DNA from 3 places in the Bacillus sp. SRL337 genome. Region 1 is predicted to be linked to each of the others. Evidence: riboswitches for the same ligand, from Rfam matches in the RefSeq annotation. Region 1 holds a riboswitch; each other region holds the start of a gene.
What was found. A riboswitch is a leader RNA that binds a small molecule or an ion and turns the genes downstream of it on or off. The one in region 1 is predicted to bind S-adenosylmethionine.
Positions count from the first base shown of each region.

Region 2: another riboswitch for S-adenosylmethionine. It lies ahead of mtnK (S-methyl-5-thioribose kinase); the one in region 1 lies ahead of AC4E8A_RS19410 (methionine ABC transporter ATP-binding protein).
Region 3: another riboswitch for S-adenosylmethionine. It lies ahead of AC4E8A_RS02480 (5-methyltetrahydropteroyltriglutamate--homocysteine S-methyltransferase); the one in region 1 lies ahead of AC4E8A_RS19410 (methionine ABC transporter ATP-binding protein).

Region 1 is NZ_OZ481793.1:3,837,348-3,839,612, reverse strand. Features, by position in the region: gene AC4E8A_RS19415 (hypothetical protein) at 144-497, shown strand; SAM riboswitch class I at 614-721, shown strand; gene AC4E8A_RS19410 (methionine ABC transporter ATP-binding protein) at 906-1,925, shown strand; gene AC4E8A_RS19405 (methionine ABC transporter permease) at 1,918-2,265, shown strand, end outside.
Region 2 is NZ_OZ481793.1:2,114,266-2,116,530, reverse strand. Features, by position in the region: gene AC4E8A_RS10460 (carbon-nitrogen family hydrolase) at 1-577, shown strand, start outside; SAM riboswitch class I at 927-1,081, shown strand; gene mtnK (S-methyl-5-thioribose kinase) at 1,172-2,265, shown strand, end outside.
Region 3 is NZ_OZ481793.1:489,348-491,612, reverse strand. Features, by position in the region: gene AC4E8A_RS02480 (5-methyltetrahydropteroyltriglutamate--homocysteine S-methyltransferase) at 1-892, opposite strand, end outside; SAM riboswitch class I at 982-1,083, opposite strand; gene AC4E8A_RS02475 (MFS transporter) at 1,306-2,265, opposite strand, start outside.

The DNA of each region.
Region 1 (2,265 bases):
ATATTTCTCGGGAAATTTTCAACTTTCATTCAAATCGACACGATCAATCATTCCCATTTCAGAAGTTGTCGAGGAGTTTCAAAAGGATTTCTATCCAGAAGGTGGAACTAATATACAAGAGACTTGAATAAGGGGATGAGCGATTGGAAAAAGAGATCTTAAGAATGATGGAAGAAGTCAATTTGAGATATCATTTGAAAGCAATAATGCCGGAGACACCTTTTGTGGTCGCTTTTAATAATGGGGTTGAGGTGAGGATGGTTTCCTTTGGAAAGAACATTGAACTCGCTGTGGGAAAAGGAGAGAATTACGAATCAGATTTTATAGTAGAAGGAAGCCCTGAACAAATTAGTGTGCTGCTTGACGGAAGGGAAAAGCTCACGGTCCTTTCGGGAAGGCAGGAAATATCTGTGATCGGTACGTACAGGGGATTATTATTTGTAGAATCCATCTTAACATTATGCAGAATTCATGATGCAGAGCCGGTAGTCATTTAGGAAGAACTTTTTAATGAAAATTGTTGACAGCAACAAAAAACCAATGTAAAATCACATTCAGAAGTAAAGATTACTTTTATCCATTAAAGGATTAATTGAATAAAGCGAATTACTTGCTCTTATCGAGAGAGGTGGAGGGATGTGCCCTGCGAAGCCCGGCAACCGTCAACTATGTTGAAATGGTGCCAATTCACACAAAGCTGTAGTGCTTTGGAAGATGAGAGAAAGGTGAATGATAAATTATCATGCCTTTCTGCTCATTGCAGGAAGGCATTTTTTATTTGAGGTTCATTCCTATCAGAAAAATGTTTAGGAATGTGTTGAACGCAAATAATAATACAGCAATGTTTACACAACGGCACTAAAGCCTACTAGTCTTATAGGTTTAGTGGAGAGAGGTGAGGTAAAATGATTAGTATTTCTAATGTGAGCAAGATTTTTAACAGTAAAAAGGGTGCCATATCTGCGGTGGATGATGTGAACCTAACTATAGATGACGGAGAAATCTTCGGGGTGATCGGTTACAGCGGTGCCGGAAAAAGTACACTGATCCGTATGTTGAACGGACTTGAAATCCCAAGTGAAGGGACAATCGATGTCAACGGCCATATTGTTTCACAGGTAAAGGGTCAGAAACTGAGAAACGCACGCCACGAAATCTCTATGATCTTTCAACATTTCAATCTCCTTTGGTCGAGGTCTGTCAGGGATAATATTGCATTTCCTCTGGAAATTACTAAGGTTGCCAAGGAAGAACGAAATAGGAGAGTCGATGAGCTGATTGAACTGGTTGGTTTGAAAGGGCGGGAGGATGCTTATCCTTCACAATTGAGCGGCGGCCAAAAGCAGCGTGTTGGAATTGCCCGGGCTCTTGCCAATAATCCAAAGGTCTTGCTATGTGATGAAGCGACTTCAGCACTTGACCCGGAAACAACTGATTCCATCCTTGATCTTCTGGTAGATATCAATAAACGACTGGGATTGACGATTGTCCTGATTACCCATGAAATGAAAGTGATTCAAAAGATCTGTCACCGGGTGGCTGTCATGGAAAACGGGAAGGTAGTCGAATCGGGGAATGTACTGGACGTTTTCAGGAACCCGCAGCAGAAGATCACTCAGCGTTTTGTAGGGGAAGTGTCCGAAACTGGAAACACGAAGGATGCCATTGAAAATCTCATTTCGCACTATCCAGAAGGAAAAATTGTCAAACTCACATTTGTTGGGGAACAGACCGAGCAGCCGCTCATTACGAGCTTGATCAGGAACTTTGATATCAACGCCAATATCATCCAGGGAAGCATTTCCCAGACACAGGACGGATCATACGGCACGTTGTTTATTCACTTAGCTGGTGCCGATGAAGAAGCAGCAGTTGAGTACCTGAAGAAACAAACAGTTGGGATTGAGGTGATTAATCATGATTGAAACTCTCTTTCCAAACGTTGATGGAGAAAAAATGTGGGAAGCGACCCTTGAAACCCTGTACATGACAGGAATGTCTGTAGCTATAACACTAGTGCTTGGAATTATTCTTGGTCTTTTATTATTTTTAACCTCCCCTAATAACATTTGGGCAAACAAGGCAGTTTATGCCGTAACGAGTGCAGTAGTAAATGTCTTCCGTTCAATCCCGTTTATTATTTTGATTGTGCTGTTGATTCCGTTTACGAAGTTCCTTCTAGGGACGATCCGCGGAGCCAACGCAGCGCTTCCTGCCCTCATCATTGGGGCTGCACCCTTCTACGCCAGAATGGTGGAAATAGCC
Region 2 (2,265 bases), 1.7 Mb from region 1:
TTCAAGCCTTGCTCAAGAATATAAAACAAATATCGTCGGAGGCTCTATTGCTAAGAAAAGCGAAGAAAATGTAACCAATACGCTATATTCTTTTGACCGGAATGGCGGCCTTCTCGGCGAATACAGCAAAGTCCATTTATTCAAGCTGATGGATGAACACCACTATCTTTCGGCAGGGGATACCAGCGGGGCAGTGACAATTGAGGGAGTTCCTTCAGCCGCCTTCATCTGCTATGACATCCGGTTCCCGGAATGGTTAAGAACGCACACAGCAGGAGGCGCAGAAGTACTTTACGTCGTGGCCGAATGGCCATTGGCCCGAGTAGGTCACTGGCGCACGCTGCTTCAGGCGAGAGCGATCGAGAATCAGTGCTATATAGTAGCCTGCAACCGCAGCGGCAGTGACCCGGACAATGAATTCGCCGGCCATTCTATGATCATCGACCCTGGGGGAGATGTGACCTCTGAAGCAGGCGAAGGGACAGACGTTATCACAGCCGAGCTTGATCTGGAAAAAGTAAAGCAGGTACGAAACCAGATCCCGATTTTCCAGGATCGCCGGCCGGAGCTTTATTAAGTTTGACGAATCAAGACTCAGTTTATGATTCGTTGGGATGTTTGTCGCGTAACGAGACCAACCAGGGCTGCGATTTTCATTGAGAATTGAATTGTGTCTCGATAGTGCCGGAATCGCGGCTTGTTTTAAAATGTGGACGTCATTTAGTCGCGTTTCGTTCACAACCGGGGCAGATTTTACAACGTCGATGAATGGACACTTCCTCTTTTTTAGCTTATTGCCCCACCCGCGAAGTCGAACAACTGGAGCGAAAATCGTTTTATAAAAAAAGGGTTGACAATTGCCTCCAAACTTAGTTTAATGTTTATCAGGAATAATAAAAATGTTTAGAAAAATCAAATAGGACATTCTCTTATCAAGAGTAGGCGGAGGGATTTGGCCCGATGAAGCCCAGCAACCGACTGTCACCAGCGAGACTGGAGCGTTTTTAAATAAACGCTTGATGCAACCTGACAGCACGGTGCTACTTCCAACAGAAAGAGGAATCTTTCTGGCAGATAAGAGGTGCGAAGTCTCATGTCTTCAAGCCTCTTTCTGAATGAAAGAGGCTTTTTACTTTGCTGAAAAGCCTTGTTAACCAAGGAGGAATATAGAATGGCACTTGTAAAACCTAACGGATATTATCCTTTGACAGAAGAAAGCGCCCTGAATTTGGCAAAGGCATTAGGCTTCTTCAATGAAAATGACGAATTATTCTGCAGTGAAATCGGGGACGGAAACCTGAACTATGTTTTCAGGATTGGGACCAATCTTTACGAAAAATCGATCATCATCAAGCAGGCGCTTCCTTACGCAAAAGTCGTCGGCGAAAGCATGCCGCTTACATTGAAGCGTGCCCAGATTGAAAGCAGCGCATTGCAGAAGTACAGTGAATTCACCCCAGAGTCTGTTCCAAAACTATTTTATACAGATACGGAACTGGCTGTGACGGTAATGGAGGATTTATCCAGTTACAAGATATTGAGGAAGGCCTTGATAGATGGGGAGGAATTCCCGCTTTTACCGACCCACATTGGTCTTTACCTTGCCAAGACTCTCTTTTTCACATCTGATTTTGGCTTGAACGGGGGAGAAAAGAAAGAGCTGGTCGGCAGATTTATCAACCCGGAATTATGCAAGATCACGGAGGACCTTGTGTTCACCGACCCTTTTCACGACCATGACAGCAATGATTTTGAAGACGAACTGAAGGCAAAGGTTCAGGCTCTTTGGGATGACCCTGTCGTAAGACTTGAAGCAGGAAAATTGAAAAGAAAGTTTTTAACCCAAGCCGATGCTCTTCTGCATGGTGACCTTCATACCGGAAGCATCTTTGTCAGGGAAGACGATACAAAGATTATTGATCCTGAATTTGCGTTTTATGGGCCAATCGGATTTGATGTGGGACAATTTTTTGCTAATATCCTGCTGAATTCCTTGTCGCTTCCCAAAGATGACCATGCCGGCAGACTTCAAATCATTTCCGAAACTTGGGAGGTTTTCTGCTCTGAGTTCACCAACTTATGGAAGGAACATAACCAAGAGACCTATTCTACAACCACAGGATACCTCGATCATATCCTGGCTGAAATATTCGAAGACTCAATTGGTTTTGCGGGCTGCGAAATAATCCGTCGTACAATCGGGCTTTCCCATGTGGCAGATCTTGACGGTATTGAAAATAAGACAAAAAGAATAAAGGCAAAAAC
Region 3 (2,265 bases), 1.3 Mb from region 1:
CAAGCACAACCCTCGGCCCTCCGTCTGGTATGTAATCCAACGGCTTGAAGTCACCAGAACGGTCATCATCATATTCCAGGAAAAATCCGTTTACTTTCTCTTTGGCAAATAACACAGGCGCAATTTTGGCATAGCTGCCTTCGAAGGCCCATTTCGACCGGTAGTTGCCTCTGCAGAGATGAGTCGTCACAATCAGGTCATCCGGCTTATCCTCCAATACACTGTTCACCACGTGCAAGGCTAAATCAATCAGTTCCTCCCGTGAGTAGCCGCTGTCGTTGAACGGTATCTCCGGCGCGTTCAGCCCGGCAATATAGACATCATCAAATTGCAGATAACGGCAGCCTGCATCATAAAAAGCTTTTACAGCCTCACGATAGGTCTGGATTACATCCTCCGCATACTCCTGCACATCCGGATAGATCTCCAAATCACGGATGCCGGCATTGAACAACTGATTGGGACTTGGAATCGTCTGTTTGGCAACCGCCCTGTCTCCGACGATGTCTTTGAATTCAACAAAGTCCTTCACATGCGGGTGATCCGGGTTAAACGAAACCTTCCCTGTAACACGCACATCGTATCTTTCGGTTTCCTCACCTTTAAAATGGAACCCGTGCTCTGGAACGTATCCCTCCACACCATTTAAATGCTCAAGGAAATCGGTGTGCCAAAACCTGCGGCGGAACTCCCCGTCGGTTACGGCCTGGAGCCCGACTTCAATCTGTTTGTCTACAATTCGTTTAATTTCTTCTGTCTCGATGCTGTGCAATTCTTCTGAAGATAGGCTTCCTTCCTGAAATTCCTTCCTCGCCCGATGAATCCTCTCCGGCCTTAATAAACTCCCTACATGATCCGCTCTGAATGGTGCAGCAACCAATGTCTTTGTCATCTGAATCCCTTCCTTTTCTGCAAAATGTAAAAACCCCTCTTCTCGGCATAAGAAGAGGGGTTGATTAAACAAATGTAAATGACCGTCTCTTCTTATCTTCTAGCATTACGCTACTGGAATTGGCACAGTACTATAAATAGTCCGCTGCCGAGGTATCAAAGGGCCAGTCCCTCCACCTCTCTGGATAAGAAAATGAAACACTATTAAGTTATTAAATACACTATAAACGGCAAACGGTCCGATGTCAACTTATTTTTATAATTTTCTTGCAATTACTGGTCAGGACAGGCCATTCCCTTTGCCACCCCCGTTTTCAGGGTACAGTTCACATCCAAGACAGCGATACAAGGAAACCCTGCACAGTTTCCAGAGGATCAGGATCTCTGTCCAGGAAAAGAATCAGGAACAGCAGACTAGTTCCGCCCGGCTGCTTCCTGCTTTTCTTTTAAAATAATCACGCCGATCAAGCCAAACATGGAGAAAATCACCGGGGTAAAGAAACCGTAGTAGTATCCAACACCGATAGTCCCCGATGTGGACTGAACCCATTCCAATATGAATCCGAAAACGCCCGGCAGCAAAACCGCACTGAGAAAACCGCCGGTATTCGCAAACCCGGAAACGATACCAGATTCCGTGACAGGGAACGATTTACGAACAGCGGCAAACGTCAATGAATTGGCGCCGAATCCGAATCCTATGAGAAAAATCAGGACGATCAGCAAAAAAAACGGCGGATGTCCTTTAAATAAAAGAAAGGCAGCCCAACACGTTAGAACCATGATATGAAAAACAACATAAGGCCGTTTGATTTTTCCTAAACTGCTTGAAACCCATCCTATCAGAGGGGCGCCAACCAATGCGCCAATTAGACTGATCATAATGAGTTGGCTTGCTTGTATACGCGTCATCCCATACATATCCATTGTATATGGAACTGCCCATGACCCAATAAACCCTATATATCCCCCTACAATCCCAAAATGACACAAGAATAAGGCCCATGCCTGGCGGTTCAGGAATATTCTTCGCAGTACGACTGCTATTTTTTCATGTTGTACGTTACTTTTCACAAATAAAGATTGCTTTGGTTTTTTTACAAGTATCAAATACAGAAAGAAACTGCACAGACACAAAAGAATCCCCGCTGTTAGAAATGCTTCCCTCCATCCAAGCGAGACGATGACTGCAGAGAAAGGAACGGTTGCCAGTAAGAAACCAAGACTTCCTGTCATCCCGGCAAAACCAATCAATCGTGGAAATTCCTCCTTGCCAAACCATAAACTAAGGATTAACACCATACTTACCCAGATCGTGGCATCCCCTATTCCCGTGAGGATCCGTGCAAAAAACAGGATGAATGCATGTGTGCC